One region of the Synechococcus sp. M16.1 genome, then DNA from elsewhere that is predicted to be linked to it. Evidence: predicted binding sites of a transcription regulator. Region 1 holds the regulator's gene; each other region holds the start of a gene.
What was found. Region 1 encodes NtcA, which controls nitrogen genes in cyanobacteria. Its sites were predicted from a motif close to GTANCNNNNGNTAC; they were not measured.
Positions count from the first base shown of each region.

Region 1 (6,564 bases):
AGCGATTGGCGCCCGCTGTTGTTTCAGCAGTTTCACGACATCCTTCCGGGAACCTCGATCCCGGAGGTGTTTGACCAGTCGGAACCGGTCTGGTGCTCGGCCCGGCGCCAGGCCCGCCAGGAACGCGATCGGCGGCTGGCAAGGCTGCCGCGTCCGGAGGACACAGCAGCGGTGTGGAGTTGGTGGGGTCTGCAGCCCTTGGCGTCCTGGTCGCCTCTGGTTCGCCTTCCTGCGGGATCGTGGTCAGCGGACGCCGCTTCACTGCCGCAGCAAAACGCCGCTGCTGGTGGTACCTGGGTGCAGCTACCGCGTCAGCACGGGATTTGTTCGGTGCCGCTCCGGCGTGAACCAGGCTTGGCGTCCTGCGCGGCTGAGCCCCGTCAGGCTGTGGTCATCACGTCGCTGGGGGCGGGAGTTTGGCGTGTGGGTAATGGTCTGATCGAGCTCGATGTCTCCGCGGCCGGACTGCTGGCTTTGCGGGATGGCGATGGACGGGATCAGTTGTCGTCTTCCTTGCAGTTGGAGCGCTATCGGGACCGGGGCGAATTCTGGGATGCCTGGGATCTTGCGGCGGACTACCGATCTCAGCCCCTGGGCGTGCTCCGTACGGATTCCCTGGAGTGGCTCGACCAGGGCCCCCTGGTGGCGCATCTGGTGCTGCGGCGCCAGCTCGGTGCCAGTTGCATGCGTCTGGACCTGCGGCTGAAGGCCGACACGCCCTGGCTGGAGCTGATCTGCGGTATCGACTGGCGCCAGCCCCATGAGTTGCTGCGTCTGGAGCTGCCGCTGGCGACCCCCGCCGTCCGCATCGCTGCCGACACCAGTGGAGGGGTGATCGAACGGCCGGCTGCACCGATCACGGCTCGGGAACAATCCCGTTGGGAAGTGCCTGTGATCTCCTGGTTCGCCTCGCAGTCGGCGGCTCCCGGAGGCGGGATGGCTGTGTTGCTGGACGGCCCCCAGGGTGTGGATTGGTCTTCAGACCGACTCGGCATTTCGCTGCTGCGGGGCCCGACCTGGCCAGATCCCAGCGCTGATCAGGGGTGGCATCGCCAGCGCTTGGCCCTCATGCCGTTCGCCGGCTCATGGAGCGATGCCGGCGTGTCTCAGGCGGCCATTGCCTTTCGTGAGCCCGGGTGGTGTGCGGACTTGCCGGCGGAGCAGCGTCAATGGTTTCCATCGCTGCCGATTCAACTCACGCCGGTGGGGTTGGAGCGCCATGCCGATGGTTGCGTGCTGAAGCTGCTCAATTCGGGAGCAGCGCGCTGTCGCTGGACCCCCGGAGCGGGGTGGAGGGTCCGCAGGGAAGCCGACTCAATGGCCGCTTCTGCCGTGGTGATCACCCCAGGAGAACTCGTCTCCCTGGTGGTGGATCAGTCCTCGTGATCGTCGAACGGGTCGTCGAGTGCTTTTGATGGAGGGCCAAAGGCCTGATACACGCCAAATCCGGTGAGTCCGAACAAAACGGCGAGCACGCCAATGGCGACGGACAGGGCTGGGGACGACGTTTCCATCACATCTCTCGACAGGATCAACCCCGAACCGGAGTCGGCCCCTACAGTATCGAGACTTCAAACCACCCGAGACCCAGCGTCGCCATGGCACAACGCACCCGTCTGGGAGACCTTCTCCGCCCACTGAACTCCGAGTACGGCAAGGTGGTTCCCGGATGGGGCACCACTCCCGTGATGGGCATCTTCATGGTGCTGTTCCTGGTGTTTCTGCTGGTGATTCTTCAGCTTTACAACAAGTCCCTCATCCTCGAGGGCATCAATGTGAACTGGAACGGCCTCGGCTGATCTGCACCCATGAACATCTTCGGCGTCGGTCTCCCCGAAATGGCGGTTATCGGCGCCGTTGCCTTGTTGGTTTTCGGGCCGAAACGCCTTCCCGAGCTTGGTCGGACTCTTGGTAAGACCCTGAAGGGCTTCCAATCCGCGTCCAAGGAATTCGAACGCGAGATCAACAAAGCCATGGCTGAACCGGAAGTTTCCGGTGAGGCTGCGAAGCCGGTTGAAGAACTTCCCCCCAGCGACTGAGTCGTTCCAGCGGTATGACCACTGATCTCAAGCTGGTGGTGGGTCTGGGAAATCCGGGTGCGAAATACGCCGGCACCCGTCACAACATCGGCTTCATGGCCCTCGAGCTTTTGGGTGAGCGCTCTGGGTTCAGTTTTCGTCAGCAAGCCAAGTTGCATGGTCTTGCAGCCGATACAGGGGTTGGTGAGCAGCGGCTGCGCTTGCTTATGCCTCAGACCTACATGAATGACAGCGGTCGTGCCATTCGTGCAGCTCTCGATTGGTTCGGCCTGGAGCCTCACCAATTGCTGGTGCTGGTGGACGATATGGATCTTCCGCTGGGTCGTTTGCGGTTGCGGGCCCAGGGCAGTGCCGGCGGGCACAACGGTTTGCGCAGCACCATTCAGCATCTCGGGACCCAGGCGTTCCCCAGGCTGCGGATCGGCATTGGTGCGCCGGCTGAGAACCCTGCCGAACGCCGCGCCCGAACGGTATCCCATGTTCTTGGTCCGTTCAGCAAGGCGGAGCAACCCTGTGTGGGCGCTGTTCTCGATGCTGTTCTGGATGGGATTCAACGTCTCCAGCGCCAGAGCTTTGAGCGCGCTGGAACCTGGATCAACGGGTTCCGCTACGACCTGGAGTCGGTCGACTGATGCCGGCACTTCCGGCGACAACGGCCCATTTGCGGGTGCTCCGCCAGTGTTTTCAAGCCAAGTGCGTGGAGGGTGAAGTTTCTGCTGGAGGGTTTGAGTGGCAGTTTTCCTGGGCCTTTGATCGCGGTGAACTGGTGGTGGAGCCATCCCTGGGACGTGCCCTGATCGAGGATGCCCTGAGGCGTTTTCTGGTGCGTTCTGATTACAGGCTGGAACCGGGGGGTGATTACACCTTCATGGTCCGGGCCAGGTTCTGAGCGAGAACGTCGGAGCAGGCTCAGGCCATTTCAGGCGGCATTGCAGGTGCTCCTCAAGCATCACCAAAGCTGCAACAGCATCAAGATCCACCGGTGGAATGCGCAGTCCTGCCGGCAGCATCCGTCGCCAACCTCGAGCCGGCCATAGTGCCCAGTAACGCTGTCTCGCCCTCAGGGTTGTTCCCTGCTCCGGAACCACGGTGAGATGGCCCAGCCGTTCCAGTCGCTGGATCCAGGCTCGGCTTCCCGTGCCATCGCCGATCAGGATGCGGTCGAGAGCTTGGTCTTGATTCCAGTGCTCCAACCAGGGTTCGACGGCCTCCGGGGCCAGCACATGCCCTTCGCGCACGAGGCCGAGCTGAAGATCGGCCAGCACAAGACCACATTTGCAGCGGCCTGGATCGATGACGGCCACCCGTTTCATGGGGAGGCCTGAATGGTGACGACGACAGGATCGGCACTGTCGCTGACCCCTGCGGAAATCACGTCCAAGACCACGCTTTGGCTGGGTCCTTCCATCAGGGTCTGGGCCAGTTGGGAGAGGGCTGATCCATCGAACTGAAGGCCTTCGGTCAGGGATCCCCGCCGCTGCACTTCGGCATAGGCCGAGGCCAGGAGAAGGTTCAACCGTGTGCGAATGCCCTCTGGAGTGCGTTCATCAGGTTGCAGTGTGGTGGTGGCCAGCACGTCTCCGCGTTGGGTCACCGGCCGGTTCGGACGCACCTCTGGGAAGGCGTAAACCGCTGTTTCACCTCGCAGCACATTGGTGGCTGAGCGCAGCGAGATCACCCAGGTCTCCGGTTTGCGGATGATGCTTTGCAGGCGTTCCACATCGCTGCGCGGAACGCGGATCAACTGGCGTTCGGGTGCTTCGCCAGGTCGCACTTTCCCGTAGGCCTTGAGATTGGCCTCCTGCAACAGCCTGTCGACAGCCTGTTTGGCCTGGTCCGGAGCATCGAGTCGAACCGTTGCTCTTGCCAAGGTCTGTCCGCTGCTGATCACCACCGATCCACGCCGCAAGGCGACCAGATTGCGTTCCAGTTCTTTGAGTTCCTTCTCACCGGCTCGGATGCGGCTGCGAACGCTGTTGAGTTCGGCTTCCGTGCGCTCGATGTCCGCATCGCGGGAGGCGATGTCCTGGCTGAGGCGTTCACGTTCGGCTTCGAGTTGGGCCAGCTCCTTCTGAAGAGGAGCCAGTTCGAGGCGCAGGGTGTTGGACCGTTGCTGCGATTGCTCGAGCTCAATGGCGATCCGTTTGGTTTCCGTTTGGGTCTTGTCCCGTTCCCGCTCGGCTGCCTCCAGCTGCTGACGGCTGTCTTGGAGTTTCTCCTGCAGGGCATCCAGTTCAAACAGGCCCACCCGCAACTGCCGGCTCACCAGAAGCATCAGGCCAAGTGAGAGTGCGCTGATCAGGCTGCCGGTCAACACCGTGATCAAAACGGCGGTGCGCCGTGGGCGCATGCTGAACAAACTCAGTCGCGCTTTGCCGACGCGGCTGCCCAAGCGGTCGCCCAGGGTCGACAGCACGCCCCCGAGCACCAACAGAACCAGGATCAGTGCCCAGCCGCTCATCGCTGCACAAGTCGGGCGATGGCAGGCCTAGCTGAAGCGTTTGGCCAGCGCGATCGGATCCAGAACCGTGATTTTCTTGCGGTCAATCTGAACCAGACCGGATTGACGCAAGTCTCCCAGCAGACGCGTGATTGTGACGCGTGTTGAGCCAATTGCTTCAGCGATGGCCTGATGGGACAGGCGCAGGTCGATGGTGATGCCCAGCTGATCTGCCACGCCGAAGTCCCTGCAAAGCACCAACAGGAAGCTCACCAGCCGGGATGACATGTCCCGATGGGTGAGGGTTTCAATCATCGTCTCGGTCTGCAGAATCCGGCTGGAGAGACCCTGAAGCAAGCGCAGGCCAACGCTGGTGTCTGCTTCGATGGCGGCCTTCACGGAGGTCGCTGGTGCCGTCACCATTTCGACCCGGGTGAAGGCCACAGCGTGATAGAAGCGGTCGGACCGTTGACCTGTCAGCAGTGACAGCACCCCGAAGAGGCTGTTCTCGCGGAGCAGGGCCACGGTGATTTCTTCTCCCGATTCGTAGACGCGGGACAGACGAACGGCTCCCCGGCGGATTAGATACACCCGTTCTGCGGGATCTCCAGGGAAAAAGATGGTTTTGTTGCGGTCCACCAGTTCAGTGCTGGCGCCATCGAGATCCCGGATGATCTCCAGCAGAGAGCGGTTGGCGGGCTCTGCGCTGGGAGCTGGAGCCACCATCTGCGGGGCGTATCGGCTGAAACCTCGGCTACTGGTCATGACAACCCCCTGGTGAAGCGAAGTTACGGAGCCGGCGGTGGCCGCCATGTAGCGGTTATTACGTAACGCTGCTGTGCTCGTTGAAGACCTGGCGTTGCGCCTGCATCAGGGATGTCAATCCCGGCTCCGCTAAATCCAGCAGCTCATTGAGTTGGCTGCGACTAAAGGGCGCTCCCTCCGCAGTCCCCTGGATTTCCAGCAGACGGCCATCGCCGGCCTGCACAACGTTCAGGTCCACCTCGGCTCGACTGTCTTCGCTGTAGTCCAGATCCAGCAAGGCTTGGCCATCAACCAAGCCAACGGATACGGCTGCCACCTGATCGACCAGGGGAGATCGCTCCAGCACTCCTTGTTCCACCAGTGATCGGCAGGCTTGGTCCAGGGCGAGCCATGCCCCGGTGATCGAGGCCGTCCGGGTGCCGGCGTCGGCTTGGATCACGTCGCAGTCGATCAGCAAGGTGCGCTCCCCTAGGCGCTCCATGTCGATCACGGCGCGCAGGCTTCGGCCGATCAGCCGCTGAATTTCCTGGGTGCGACCCGAGAGTTTCATCAGCTCCCGTGATTGCCGCTGTGGGGTGGATCCAGGCAGCAACCGGTATTCGGCGCTGAGCCATCCCAGCCCTTCTCCCTTGCGCCAGCGGGGAACTTTGTCCTCTAAGCAAACGCTGCAGAGAACAGCGGTTCGGCCGGTGTGAACCACAAGGGAGCTCAAGGCAAACCCCATGGGATTCCAGGTCACCGAGAACGGTCGCAACTGCTGCGGGCGACGGCCATCAGTGCGGCGTTCAGGGGATTGGCTCATTGGTGGTGTGCAGTTCGTCAAGCCTGGCAGGCGGTTGGTTCTCGCCCTGTCCAAACACCATGGGTGGTGTCAATCCCCTTGTGGAATGTGATCTCGCCGCTACATTCAAGGTCTTGCCGGGGTCGCCCGGACAGATGCTTCCGTGATGACCACAAGCCTCGCCGACCCCCAAGCCTTCCAGAATTCCCTGGATCGGGATCAGCAGGCTTTACAGCGGGCGGGCCTGAGGCCTTTGCCTGCCGTCACTGATCCGCCACCCCTACATCTGGTGGCTCCCGAAGGACAGGTGCAAGTGCATACGGCGCCCTATCGAGGCAGTTTTGCCAGTGTTCTCAGCCAGGCCATGCGAGCTGCCGGCTTGGGCAGTCGTGTTCTGATCAGTCAGTTCCTCAAAGGGGGCGTGCAGCAGGGACCGGCCGGCCGGGTGCAGCTCTGCGGAGGTCTGGTCTGGCTACGGCCGGAAGTGCCCCTCTGTCTCTCCTCGCCGGGGCATCCCGGTGGTGCGGAGGCGGTTGCTG
Region 1 is NZ_CP047954.1:248,876-255,439, forward strand. It holds gene SynM161_RS01245 (glycoside hydrolase family 38 C-terminal domain-containing protein) at 1-1,386, shown strand, start outside; gene psbN (photosystem II reaction center protein PsbN) at 1,374-1,514, opposite strand; gene psbH (photosystem II reaction center phosphoprotein PsbH) at 1,599-1,799, shown strand; gene SynM161_RS01260 (TatA/E family twin arginine-targeting protein translocase) at 1,809-2,039, shown strand; gene pth (aminoacyl-tRNA hydrolase) at 2,054-2,671, shown strand; gene SynM161_RS01270 (DUF3146 family protein) at 2,671-2,928, shown strand; gene SynM161_RS01275 (resolvase) at 2,906-3,352, opposite strand; gene SynM161_RS01280 (DUF3084 domain-containing protein) at 3,349-4,500, opposite strand; gene ntcA (global nitrogen regulator NtcA) at 4,528-5,244, opposite strand; gene rph (ribonuclease PH) at 5,303-6,046, opposite strand; gene SynM161_RS01295 (cob(I)yrinic acid a,c-diamide adenosyltransferase) at 6,192-6,564, shown strand, end outside.

Region 2 (6,564 bases), 760 kb from region 1:
AGGCGGAGGCCACAGTGGACGGCGATCTGGCCTGCTCCGGGGAATTGATGTTCTCCCTGGTGGGCTGAGCGGGATGTCGCAGCAAACGGCGTCACAGCAAATCCACCCCACGGCGGTGGTCGACCCGAAGGCTGAGCTGGCCTCCGGCGTGGTCATCGGCCCGGGTGCGGTGGTCGGCCCTGAGGTGGTGATCGGAGAGAACACCTGGATCGGTCCCCATGCCGTGTTGGATGGTCGGCTGACCCTGGGCCGTGACAACAAGGTGTACCCGGGCGCCTGCCTCGGGCTTCCGCCGCAGGATCTCAAGTACCGCGGTGCCAACACCGAGGTGTTGATTGGTGATGGGAACACGCTGCGGGAATGCGTGACGATCAACCGCGCCACCGAAGAGGGCGAGGTGACCCGCATCGGCAACGGCAACCTGCTGATGGCCTACTGCCATCTGGGCCACAACTGCGATCTCGGCAACAACATCGTGATGTCCAATGCCATTCAGGTGGCGGGCCACGTGGTGATCGAAGACCGTGCGGTGATCGGTGGCTGTCTGGGCATTCACCAGTTCGTTCACATCGGTGGGATGGCGATGGTCGGTGGGATGACCCGCGTCGACCGGGATGTTCCCCCCTATTGCCTGGTGGAAGGCCATCCGGGCCGCGTGCGTGGGCTGAACCGCGTGGGCCTGCGGCGCCGTGGCCTGGCTGCCAACCATGACGGCGCTGAACTCAAGCAGCTTCAGGAGATCTGGACCCTGATGTATCGCTCCGACCTGGTGATTGCCGATGCGCTTCAGCAGGCCCGAAGGCAGCCCTTGCTGCCGGCGGCTGAGCATTTCTGCCGGTTCCTTGAAGCCTCCACGGGGCAGGGGCGCCGGGGGCCGATGCCGGTGCAGGGCCGCTGATGGTTCGGCTGCTGATCAGCACCGGGGAGGTCTCCGGTGATCTGCAGGGCAGCCTGTTGATTCGCGCCTTGCGGTTGGAGGCGGAACGGCGGGGGCTTGAGCTGGAGGTGCTGGCCCTGGGTGGCCCGCGCATGGAGGCGGAGGGTGCGTTGTTGATCGCCGACACCGCGCCGATGGGAGCCATTGGCCTGTGGGAGGCCGTTCCGTTGATTCTTCCCACGCTGCGGCTGCAGGCCCGGGTAGATGCGCTGTTGGAGGAACAGGCCCTTGATGGGGTGGTGCTGATCGACTACGTCGGGGCCAACGTGCGTTTGGGCACACGGCTGCGGCGCCAGCAGCCTGAGCTGCCGATCACGTATTACATCGCTCCCCAGGAGTGGGCTTGGCGCTTTGGCGATGGCAGCACCACCCGTCTGCTGGACTTCACCGACAGGATCCTCGCGATCTTTCCGGCAGAGGCCGAGTTCTATGCCGCCCGCGGTGCGGATGTGAGCTGGGTGGGCCATCCCCTGCTTGACAGCTTCCAGAACCTGCCCGATCGCGCCAGTGCCCGCCGCCAACTGGGTTTGGATCCTGAAGCGCCGGTGTTGCTGCTGCTGCCGGCCTCGCGCCTCCAGGAGTTGCGTTATCTGATGCCACCGCTGGCCCAGGCGGCAGCCCAGTTGCAGCAACGCCACCCTGATCTTCAGGTGCTGTTGCCCGCTGGGCTTGCGCAGTTCGAAGCCCCCCTGGCGGCAGCGCTGCACGAAGCCGGTGTGCGCCACGCCCGGGTGATTCCCGCTGCTGAAGCGGATGGGTTGAAAACTACCTTCTGTGCGGCGGCGGATCTTGCCCTGGGCAAATCCGGCACGGTGAATGTGGAGCTGGCCCTGCAGGGGGTTCCCCAGGTGGTGGGGTACCGCGTGAGCCGACTGACGGCCTGGCTTGCCCGCCATGTGCTGCGCTTCCAGGTGGATCACATCTCGCCGGTGAATCTGTTGCTCAAGCAGCGGTTGGTGCCGGAGCTGCTCCAGGACGAACTCACGGCTGAAGCTTTGGTGGAGAGGGCGCTTCCTCTGCTGACTGACACCCCAGAGCGCCAGGCCATGCTGGAGGGGTACGCACGGCTGCGGACCACCCTGGGTGCTCCTGGGGTCACCGAGCGGGCGGCCAAGGCCATCTTGGATCAGGTGATCGGATGAAACGAACCCTGCTGCTGCTGTTCACCTGCCTGATGCTGCTCAGCTGGCCCCAGCTCGCCATGGCTGAGCTACAGACGGCGGTCTTTGCCGGTGGCTGTTTCTGGTGCATGGAGCACGACCTGGAGCATCTGCCCGGGGTGCGTGATGCCGTGAGCGGCTACAGCGGCGGGCAGCTGGAGCGCCCCACCTACCGGCAGGTGAGCAGTGAGACGACGGGGCATCAGGAAGCGGTGCAGGTGCGCTTTGATCCGGATCAGATCAGCTACGCGGAGCTGTTGCGCAGCTACTGGCGCAATGTGGACCCCCTCGATGGCGGCGGCCAGTTTTGCGACCGCGGTGATTCCTACCGGCCGGTGATCTTCACGGCTGATGACGGCCAGGCTCAGGAGGCTGAAGCCAGTGCGGCGGAGGCGGCCCGTGAGCTCGGACAACCCCGGTCTGCTTTGAAGGTGGAGCTCCGGCAGGCGACTCGCTTCTGGCCCGCCGAGGGGTACCACCAGAACTATGCGGAGAACAACGCCGTCAAATACAACTTCTATCGGTTCAGCTGCGGTCGTGACCGCAGGCTCGACAGCGTCTGGGGCGACAACGCTCGCACCGGTAACGCCTGGGGGAAGTAGGGCTGCCGCAGCCTCATTCCTCGGCAGAGTGCCCCCGGATGCGCGCACGGTCGCTCAGCCAGATGATCACCCGTGTGATCACCCACGCGAGGGCGACACCCAGCAGGATCGAGAGCAGCGACTCCACAGCACAGCACTTGATGACACCGGCAATTGCCGGATGCTCCTCAATATGCCGATCTGATCAAGGAATGCGTGGGGACTGTTGCGATCAGTCGCTTGCTTTGGCGTCCTTGTCCTTCTCTTTTGCTGGCTGTGTCGTGGCCTGAGGCTTGGATGCCGCCTTGCAGGCCAGGGAGGCTTCCAGGCGCTGCAGCTGCGCTTCGCGCAGGGCATCGGAAATGCTGAGAGTGCGGTCAGTCATCGATTGGCGTTCTCGACGGCGGCAGGCGCAGGGCCTTGTGCGATCGAAAGGGGGCCTACGGGTCTGAAGACTGTCGAAACCTAGACGCCCACGGGTCAACGTCCAGGGAGCAAAAGTGCTTACGTCAGTGTCTGGCAACACGCCTGCGCTTCAACGCCAGCGCGATTGACGGCTTGCCAAACCCATATCGCCATGGCTATGAGTACAGGCGTACTGATTCCTGGGTGGCTCATGTCGGTTGATCACGGTGATCTCGCGGTGAAGGCGGAGGCTCCCTTTCTCCACGTCCGCCCAGGGCACTTTGTGATCGTCGCTGGAGACCAGCTCGATCAAGGGGATTGGTGGATGGGGCAGGTGCTCTTCTGCGAGGGAAGTGCTCGCCACCCCAGGCTTCCGTCGCTGTTTCAGGTGGCTGACGTGGATACGGGCGTCATCAAATGGATTAATGCCGATGCGGTCTCTGATGTGATCTGGTCGATGGATGGATGGCCCACCAGTGCGCCTGTCTCTTCCGGCTGTTGATCGAGCAGGGCTGTTGATCGAGTAGGGGCCTTGATCAAGGGGCGGTGTGTATTCGCGCGAACGGCACGGGCTTGACGGCTGTCTTATAAGTGGTTTGTAGCGGTTGCTACAAAACGTTCACCCCTTCTTGAGGGGCGCAGATGCTCCAAGCCATGGAACGGGGACTTGGATTTCTTCGAGGAACATCCAATGACTGCACTTCTCTATCGAGGCCACACCTACGCAGCAGCTCCAGCTACTCCCAAGGCCTGCGTTGAATTGACCTACCGCCGCGAGCACTACAACACCTGCCGCCAGGAACTGATTGGCGAAAGCCGCCGCACCCTCACCTACCGGGGCGTCACCTACACCAAGTAGCCCGAAGCGCCCGTTGGTTCCTGCCCCTGCCCCCTCTTAAGGGCAGGGGGTTTTGTTGGGCAGTCGGATGGGGGCAAGCCACGGTCCAAGGGAGATCCCGACATCCTGTGGGCGAACCAGTCAGCATTCGCCGATGGGATCGGATCTCACCGCCATCGTGATCTCCTCGGTGTTTCTTGGGGTGGGTTTTGTGATTGCCAAGTTCTTCCCCGAAGCCGCGTTGCTGGCGGCGGTGTTCCTGGTGGGGTTGGCGATTCTCAACGTCGCCCTTGTTCTTGTGGCCTGATGCCCAAAAAAAGAGGGGGTGTTCCCTAAGTGCCCCCACTCGACGCATTGCCCCTTCACCGAAAGAAGCCCTCGCAGGATGGCCTGGGCTCCCGTGGCTGGTCGTCGCCATTACGACAAAAAGGCCGGGCTCTGCGGGCGCCCTCGCTGCGTTGACAGGGGCCGCACTATGAAGATGTTCACTATGAACTTTTTTCCATGGCAAACGTTCGCGAGATGGTCAACACCCATCTGCCCGTCGCGCTCAAGCTGATCAACAGCGCCGCCCTGGTTGCGATCGCGCTTTCAACCCTCTGTGCTGCTGGCTCTTTGCGTGAGATGTCTGGCAGGTCTGCTGCGCCAGCGGCTGTCACTGAAGCCAACTGAGCCCGATGAAATGGAGTGATACCCCGTATCGCTCCAGGGGATTTCGCCGGCCGTTACTTGATCAAATCTGGTCGAATTCCTTAAGAAACCAACATCCAACCTGTTGAAAAGATTAAGCGCGGCAACTTGATTGATTCAGCAAGTTCTCAGTGAACAGACGGGTTTCCGGCCATCGACGATGCTTGAGCCAATGCTTACGATCAGGCGGTGAGAGGAGGGTTGTATGTATCTGCTGACCATTAAGGATGGTCTTGGCACCCGTCATATCGGTCCCTACGCGTCGCCGAAGCACGCATCGGATGATCTTGATCGGGTGTTGGAAACCTGCTCCGAGCGAGCACGGTGGCAGATTCATGCATTGGAAACCCCAGACCGCACACTCGAATTGCAGGCTGTTGCTTCCTGAGGATTTTTCGTCCGGAACCTGGGCACCCTGATCAGTTCTGACGTCGTCCTGGAAAGCCTCGGGTCAGTCCGCTGTCGATCATCAGGCCGATGCCGGCGTTGATGCAGATCAGGCTGAGGGTTCCGTACCAGAACCAGGGGCCTGCGTCCTTGCCCAGCATCTGAACCACCTTGCGGCTCACCGCCTCGCCGAACAGGCAGAGGCCCACCGGGAGCAGCAGCACCCCCAGCTGGGCCTTGATGTACCAGCGCACCGGGGAGCGGCTCATGACTGGGCCAGCACCCAGTTCACCAGGGTGCGTACGCCGTAGCCTGTGGCACCAGCGGGATTGACCCCTTTGCCCTTGTCACTCCAGACCGGGCCGGCGATGTCGATGTGGGCCCAGGCGGTGTCTTTGGCTACGAACTCCTTGAGGAACAGCGCTGCTGTGATCGAACCACCGGGCCGCGGGCCGGTGTTCTTCATGTCGGCTAGCAACGACTTCAATCCATCCCTGTAGGACTGCCGCAGTGGCATGCGCCAGAGCCCTTCACCGCCCGTCTGAGCAGCGGCATCGAGGGCCTCCGCCAGATCGTCATTGTTGGACCACAGCCCGGCCATCTCATCCCCCAGAGCAATCACGCAGGCTCCGGTGAGGGTGGCCAGATCCACCACGGCATCGGGCTTCTGCTCACAGGCGTAGAGCAGGGCATCGGCCAGGGTGAGGCGGCCTTCGGCGTCGGTGTTGTTGATCTCAATCGTCATGCCGTTGGCGGCCGTGACGATGTCGCCGGGGTGGACGGCGGAGCCATTCACCATGTTTTCGCAGGAGGCCACCACCATGTGCACCTCAATGCCGGCCGGCTTGAGTTCGGCGATGCTGCGCATGGCACCGATCACAGCGGCACTGCCGCCCATGTCGAACTTCATCATGTCGATCTGGGCCGCCCCAACCTTGAGGTTGTAACCGCCGGAATCGAAGGTGAGGCCTTTGCCCACCAGGGCAACGCGGCGTTTCACCTCGCCCTCGGGGCGATAGATCAGGTGGATGAACTTGGGGGGTAGATCGGAGCCCTGGCTCACCGCCAGGAAGGCCCCCATGCCCTTGGCTTCGCAGTCGCTGCGCTCGAGCACCTTGAGCTCAAGGCCATGGTCCTTGGCGATGCCAGCGGCCGTGTCGGCGAGGGCCGCTGGGGTGACCACGTTCGGAGGGGCCGCCACCAGCTCCCGGGCCAGTTCCACACCGGCGCAGGTGGCATTCACTGCTGCAAAGCCGCTTTCGGCGGCGGGGTCGAGGTCGATCAGCTCCAGGCCCTCGGGGATCCGGCGCGGGTCCGGCTCCTTGCGGAAGCGTTGGTCTTTGTAGAGGCAGAGCCGCACCGCTTCAGCACAGATGCGGGCGGCTTCTGTGGCCTCAGTTCCCGCCCAGGGCAGGTGCAGGCCGAGGCTGCCCTCACAACCGATGGCGGCCTTGGCGGCTCGGGCGGCGGCGCCGCGCAGGCGCTCGGCGTCGATCCCATCGCTCTCGCCCAGGCCCAGCACCACCAGGCGCTGCGGGCCCCCGCCCAGGGGCGTGATCACCAGTT
Region 2 is NZ_CP047954.1:1,605,846-1,612,409, reverse strand. It holds gene fabZ (3-hydroxyacyl-ACP dehydratase FabZ) at 1-68, shown strand, start outside; gene lpxA (acyl-ACP--UDP-N-acetylglucosamine O-acyltransferase) at 74-898, shown strand; gene lpxB (lipid-A-disaccharide synthase) at 898-2,079, shown strand; gene msrA (peptide-methionine (S)-S-oxide reductase MsrA) at 2,076-2,699, shown strand; gene SynM161_RS09315 (hypothetical protein) at 2,911-3,063, opposite strand; gene SynM161_RS09310 (DUF3104 domain-containing protein) at 3,295-3,585, shown strand; gene SynM161_RS09305 (DUF4278 domain-containing protein) at 3,775-3,942, shown strand; gene SynM161_RS09300 (hypothetical protein) at 4,076-4,228, shown strand; gene SynM161_RS09295 (hypothetical protein) at 4,426-4,593, shown strand; gene SynM161_RS09290 (hypothetical protein) at 4,817-4,999, shown strand; gene SynM161_RS09285 (hypothetical protein) at 5,031-5,267, opposite strand; gene SynM161_RS09280 (leucyl aminopeptidase) at 5,264-6,564, opposite strand, start outside.
Region 2: SynM161_RS09305 (DUF4278 domain-containing protein) is a predicted target of NtcA. The motif match lies at 3,682-3,695, and genes of this name have one in related genera.

Region 3 (6,564 bases), 520 kb from region 1:
TTTCTTGTAGCCGGGTATATCGCCTTCTGAGGTGTCTCGGATTATTTAGCGCGATTCTTAGCGCGACACTTATTTGCACGCCACCAATGGTGGTAGGTGCCCCTATTTGCTGGTTGCCATAGCTGTCAGAAGCGCATATGTTTTTTGCAACGTTGCGCGTGGCTAGTCCTTAGTGGCACCACTCCTGTCCTAAGGGCAGCACGATTCCGCCCAAGCGGTCTAACGGCGATTCAACGGTTTCCGCCTTTGCAAGTACTGGCGTGCGCAAAAACCGTCTCGCACTACCACCGAAGACCACAATCAATGGTCAGGACGTTTTCGTTTCTGCGAAGCGTGGCCCTGAGGAGCTTCCTGCTGCGGTGATCGAAGACTTGTTGCTCACAGGCAATGCGTCTGATGGCGATGAGTGGAAAGGGCAATCACGCCCCTGTGATCGCATTTGGCAGGCGTATCAGGAACGTGGTGGAAGTAAGGAACGCTGGATGTTCAGGAACGTCATTACGACGTTGCCTAACGGCATCACCGTTCACACTCGCGGCGAACGGTATTTGGGCTGTGAGCCGAACCCTTTTAGGAACGTCACTGAGCCCCATCTGCGCGCTGCATTGAAAGCAAAGGGATACCTCTAAGGAATCCTTTCAATGAACCTGCCCACACGAGCGGCGGCGGCGGCATTAGGCCGTTCGCCTGATTATTTGAAGCGCCTGCGTGACAGCCATGGTGGCTTTCTTTTGCATGGCACCCACTACTGGCTTGGGCACAGCTCAAATGCCCCAATCACTTGGGACATTGATGCGGTGCGTGAGGCGATTGCTAAACGCGGCATGCAGGCACGACGCATCGTCGAGTTCTGAGCCATGCAGACATCAAGTCCTGCGCGGCCTTGCCCGTGTTGCGGGAGAACGCGTGATAGCGACTGCCGCTGGAACGACACCACGATCCTTTGCCATCAGGGCCAGTCACATGGCCCTCCATCGCATCTCAAGCGCGGCGACACCATCAACATCGGCGGTAAGCACTGGGCCGTCATCCGTTTTGACGGCGGCTTCGCTGGCTGCGCCATGGTCCTCAAGCCGCATCGTGGCAAGGCCCGCTCACGCGTTTACAGCCGTCTTCTGGGGGCCACAGCGCCCCCGATGGACAAGGTCGGTCGCCTTGCTGCCGAGGAGATTGAGAAGGCCATTGCTGACATCGATCGCGCTTTAGCGGTTCCGCCATTTGAGTTTCTGCGGCCCGATGAGATGCGCAGGGATTTTGCGCTGGCGTTGGAGACCTACGAGGCGACAAATGCCTTCCGAAAAACCGTCGGCAAGTTGGCCCGCGCGCGGCCCTGCCTACGGGAGAGAAAAGCCGTCCTCGACCGTGCGTTGAAAACGCTGTGGTGGATGTGCAGAGCGGTGGAGGAGTTCCGCCGCAACGAGCTGGGCGAGTGCAACCAGTTCGGAGAACCAATCGCTTGCAGACCGTCCAAGGAGACAGGACATGGATGACCCCAGAGAGTTTTTAGAAGAGGCCGCCGCCGCCGAAGAGCCAGAAGTCCTCGGCCACATGCGAGCCGAGATGACTCGCATACGAGCAAGCCTTCCTGCCGAGGGCCCCCCCCTTGGGGATGTAGGGAAAGTGCCGAGCGCGGCGGACTTTCTTAAAGACAAAGAACCAGACGACTGGTTGATTGATCAATTCGGCATGCGCGGCTCACTGGTCGTCCTTGGCGGGGCAACAGGAGCCAGCAAAAGCACGTTGGTTTACGGGATGGCTCAAGCCATCAGTGAGGGCAGTGTGCTGTAGCCAGAACTTCCATTAATTCTGCAACCTCTCCCCACATGGTCATTTGGATGTCCATGCAGGATTGGTGAAACTCTGAATACTTTGCAAGAGTCTCTGATTGATCAGTAGAAAGTTTCGGCTTTTCCTCTTTGTCATACCAACCCCCATCAAAGGCAATGACTGGATCTGCCAACACCAGTGGGGCCAAGAGCAGCAGTAGTCGTTTCATGTCGTCATTTTGCTGATGACGCCGGTCCCTTATCGACCCTCTGTCCAAGAACATTGATCTTGATACCTCCAGTAGATCTCTGCGTGGCCACTGACGACCATCTCTTGCTGAACGTTTGTCGTCCCTAGGAACAACTCCACCACCGTTCGTCCGTAGCGGTCCTTGGTGATCCGACGGATCCCAACCTTCTTGCCCACCACAAGACTTCTCAGATGGTCTCGAGCAGCTCTGGCTGGCACTGGCTCAGCTCTCATCCCAACTAGTTCAGGGGTGTCGATGCAGGCCAGTCGAACCCGTTCGCCTGTTGTGGTGGTGCAGGTATCGCCGTCGTAGCAGGTGGCGATCACAACGGATGCAAGAGAACCAAAGAGCATCAGTGACGTAGGTGGGTGTGACCAATGTCTGAGTCACCTCTACAAGGACGTCGAAATCCTCTATGAGGTACTGACCTTGCGAAGCATCCGCTGTCTATTCGGTCTCTCTACGTCTTGCTTGTCGTACTCCTAAGCGGGTGGGTGCTGGGAGCTGCTCTCCGTTTGAGCTCTGAGTTGGGCGGATGATGAGTTCGCTGAGTGACGGCGGCTCTGTCTTTGGGTGTCCTTGGCGGCACCTGCATCCTTGGTGATGTGGAGCTGAAGGATCGACCTGCTGCTTTATCTATAAGCACAGGGATGACAGAAGAGAGAGGTGGGTTGATCAGCGATATGGGCGCATAGCTAGATAGGGTCCGCACCTTGGGTCCAGCTCAGCCGTGATCAAGAACCCGATCCTTCTGAAGGCTTGGATGCTCATCACCTGGCGCTGGCGGCTTCAGCTGGCGATCAATGCTCCTTTTGGCCTGTTGTGGGTGGCAGATAAGACCAATCCAGCGGTTCATGCCTTCGACATGTCAGTGCTCGCAGCACTTCATGCCGAGTGGCTAGCTCCAATGATGGGGATCGCTTGAGTAGCCAATCCAATAACAACGCAGGACCGGAAGCTGGGTGACACTGACAGGGCTGAAGCCGAAACAACCCAAGTATTGCCTTCCGTAGAAAAAACGCGATCCTGAGAATAAGTCATTGGCTGCCGCCTGATGTTCATCACTGTTTTTGGTCAGAAAGGTGGTGTTGCAAAAACATGTAGCAGCGTTCACATAGCCGCAAGCTGGAGCCATCAGCAAAAACGGGTCGTGCTGGTTGATGCCGACCGCAACAGATCTGCGACTGCCTATGGCGCCAGAGGCCTCTTGCCTTGCCCAGTTGTCCCGATTGAAGCAGCAGCTAAAGCGACTCGATTGGCTGAGATTGTCATTACAGATGGGCAAGCAAGCACCAACGAAGAAGAGATGAAGAATTTGGTAGAAGGTGCTGACTTTATTTTGCTGCCTACAACTACACAAAGTAGATCAATTGAATTGACAATTGAGATGGCGCAGACAATAAACAAATATAAGATCCCCTATGCTGCGCTACTTGTAAAAGTTGACTCACGCAAAGAAGCTGCAGCTAAAAACGCCAAAGAATGCCTTGAAGGATTCGATATCAAGGTTCTCGACGCACAAATTCCATTGCTAAGCGCATTTGAACAAGCAGAAACAGAGGGAGTCACTGTTGATCAAGCGATTGACCAACGCGGGCGATCAAATCCACGCCGAATGACTGGATGGTCTGCCTATTGCTCGGCCTGTAAAGAGATCGAAGAGCTATACGAAGAGCACAAAAAACTGAATCCAATTCAGTCGCCGATTGGATGGGACTTCACGCCCATGGAACAGCGTATTGCCGCTTGAGTCTGTTACCCAGCCCATCTCCTTTTGCGAGGTCGGAGCTGCCTCAGAGGCAAAAAGAAACCCCCGCCGCGGGCAGGGGCTTGGGATCTTCTGATTAAGCCTTGATCACTTGGCGTAGGAAACACCGCGGTAGGTCAGGCTTGGATGAGCATTGTGAGCGACTTCTTCGCGGCAGGTGTTGTAAGTCTCGCGGCGGTAGGTCAGCTCAATACAAGCTTTGGGCGAGGCTGCTGGAGCCTCGTAGGAGTGACCTCTGTAGAGAAGAGCAGTCATGGTTAGTTCCTCAGAAAATTCCAAGTCCCCGTTCCGTGGCTTGGAGTGTCTGCGCCCCTTCAAAAGGGGTGAACGTGATGTAGCGGTTGCTACAAATAAACTATACGCCTAAAGCGAGCCCTGGGTTTCCTGCCTTGCCCGGTTTCAGGAGCCCAGCCGATAGAAGGGTCTGACGGCCCATGGGAACGCCAAGGTGATCGACATTCAGCGGTCGTCCTCTTTAGATCTTGGATCGTTCTCCTTGTATCTCGGCAGGTCAGTGGGCTGAGCCAGGACGTAAACGACTGCCGCAGAGATCACCACTGTCACGATGACGAGTGCAGTGATGGCTGATGAATAGTCGGTCATCAGGCTTCAACCTCAGCCTTTTTATCTCCTGTGTCTTTGATTTCTTCTGTTGTTGCTTCGGCTGATTTGGACTTGCTGTAGGAGCAACCGCCAGCATTGGCGACGTTGGCAAAAGCAGCCATAACCATGATGGCGATGATTACGGTGCCGCCAAAAAAGGCCAGATTCGGGTGACGATTCACGTGAGGCTGACCTGAGAGTCAACGGACCCTACTGGCTGAATCCATAATTCGATGCTCATGCCTCAGGGAGAACTAAGCCTTCGTCCGAGAAGCGAACAGCCCAAAGCTCTTCGTTGGTCACCTCACCGTTCTCATCCAGCAATTCTGGGTGTGTGGTTTTGAGACCTGTTCGGTCGTTCGAAGTGCTGGGTTTAGAAGTCGACGATGGGCGCATCATCCGAAAAGCCTGCAGGAGCAAGCACGTCAAGACAGCTGCGTAAGCGATTGGGAAAAGACCTGCGATCACTGCTTATTCAATGCGATGTTAAGAAACATTAACCACTTCTATCGCTGACTGAGTTTGCTAATCGCTACTAGCAGCCCTGCTTTACCTCTCCAGCGTATTCCCGCTCCAGGTAGTCAAGGCGGGCCAGGCACTCTTCTGCTTCAGCCCAGCGCCCATAGCGGCTGAACCATTTGCTGCGTAGCCCTTCCCATCTAATGCCCCAATGCAAAGACTCTGCATAGGTTCGACTTGTTGCACCGCTGTAGGTGAGGCGACTTCGCATTGAACGTTCAGACATTGGAGCTCCCTCCATTGAGGAGACCCCTCATAAGAGCGTCCTTTAGCAATTTCTAGTGGAATTGACCCGTCAGCTGTGGGTGAACATCTGTCTCAGTTGGACTAGAGCCGTTTCTCGTAGGTAATGCCTCTGTAGGTGAGGCTCACAACCTTGTTGATCGCCATTTGAGCTTGCAGTCGGTTCAGGATGTACTCCCCCCTCCTGTATTGCATGAGGTGGATTCGCTCAGAACTTTCAGCGACCAATGCTCACCACCAAGAAAACGGGATGAAAGCACTGATTCGCCCGATGAAATCTGTAGCTGAGTGGAAGGATTAACGGAGGCGGAGGACGAGGCCTCAGCCTTTGACTTGTAACTACCGCCACGGTTTGTGTTGTTGAGTTCAGCACATTGTTCTGCTGGTACAGATGATTTTTTGAAATTCGTGCACTGTTCATTTGTACGACGAGCCTGTATTTGTTTTGAATGATTCTCGATCGGCCGAGAACGAGATAATTCAGCTGATGCTTTACCGAGAAGCATTTCTTCCCCCAGGCCCCAGTGCTCGAGAGCTCTATGGACCTCTTTTGCGTAAAATAGAGGCATTGGACCGGAAGCTTGCTGATGCTCATTTGCGGACATTTGAAGATTCTGAGGATGCGGATTCCCAAGGCGCTAGTCATGATCTCTACGCTTAATTCTTGTTTGGCATGAGCTGGCACCTGAGAGAAGAGATCATGATTCTTCGATTGATGCTTTACCGCGTAGAGTGCCTGCACCCAGATTCTATTTGCTCACACAATGACAATCTTATGAGCAAGATAGTGGAGTTAGAAAAAGAGCTCGCTGTTTATGAAGATCAAATGTCTGCTTAGTTTTAGAGAGGGTTGCTTTCCAAGATATTGAGGGATAAAAATAATCTGCGCTGGTTGGTATGTGGGCAGCCTTTACTGTGTAAACCGAAATCGATGGTGAACTACAAGCTGACCTCTCGATGTGGGAAGGTTCTGAACATGAGTCAAACCACGAAAGAGATTCCGATTTGGGTCGGCGGAGAGTCAGGGCAGCGGAAGCGGTACCTGAGATTGTTAGAGAAGGAGCTGGCAGCTGAGCTGGGACCTGATTGGCGCGACAAGATCGCGGATTGCTCTGAGAGTTAATCCGACGACGTCCTTGAGGCTGATGCTCATCACATCACCAAGGTCTTCTGCGGTGCCGTCCTGTGCCTTAGTAGGCAACGGAGCGATAGCCAGAGCAGAAGCCAACAGTCCTACGGAAAGACGGCGGAGCATCGGACAAGGTCGATTCCACGCACTGTGAAGACGATTGGCTTGGTATGCCAGGCATCTATTGACAGTTGTTTATTTGAGTTTCCTCTTGATCACAGCAGGCCGTGGGCTTGGAACATGTCGATCACATCATTGAGCTGCTCATCAGACCAATGCTCTGAA
Region 3 is NZ_CP047954.1:770,521-777,084, forward strand. It holds gene SynM161_RS04280 (hypothetical protein) at 261-629, shown strand; gene SynM161_RS04285 (hypothetical protein) at 642-854, shown strand; gene SynM161_RS04290 (hypothetical protein) at 1,137-1,490, shown strand; gene SynM161_RS04295 (AAA family ATPase) at 1,483-1,788, shown strand; gene SynM161_RS04300 (hypothetical protein) at 1,766-1,996, opposite strand; gene SynM161_RS04305 (thermonuclease family protein) at 2,026-2,370, opposite strand; gene SynM161_RS04310 (hypothetical protein) at 2,781-2,942, shown strand; gene SynM161_RS04315 (ParA family protein) at 3,072-3,767, shown strand; gene SynM161_RS04320 (DUF4278 domain-containing protein) at 3,873-4,040, opposite strand; gene SynM161_RS04325 (hypothetical protein) at 4,388-4,570, opposite strand; gene SynM161_RS04330 (DUF2973 domain-containing protein) at 4,626-4,856, opposite strand; partial or broken gene SynM161_RS12000 (carbamoyl-phosphate synthase) at 6,265-6,405, opposite strand; gene SynM161_RS04335 (hypothetical protein) at 6,495-6,564, opposite strand, start outside.
Region 3: SynM161_RS04320 (DUF4278 domain-containing protein) is a predicted target of NtcA. The motif match lies at 4,120-4,133, and genes of this name have one in related genera.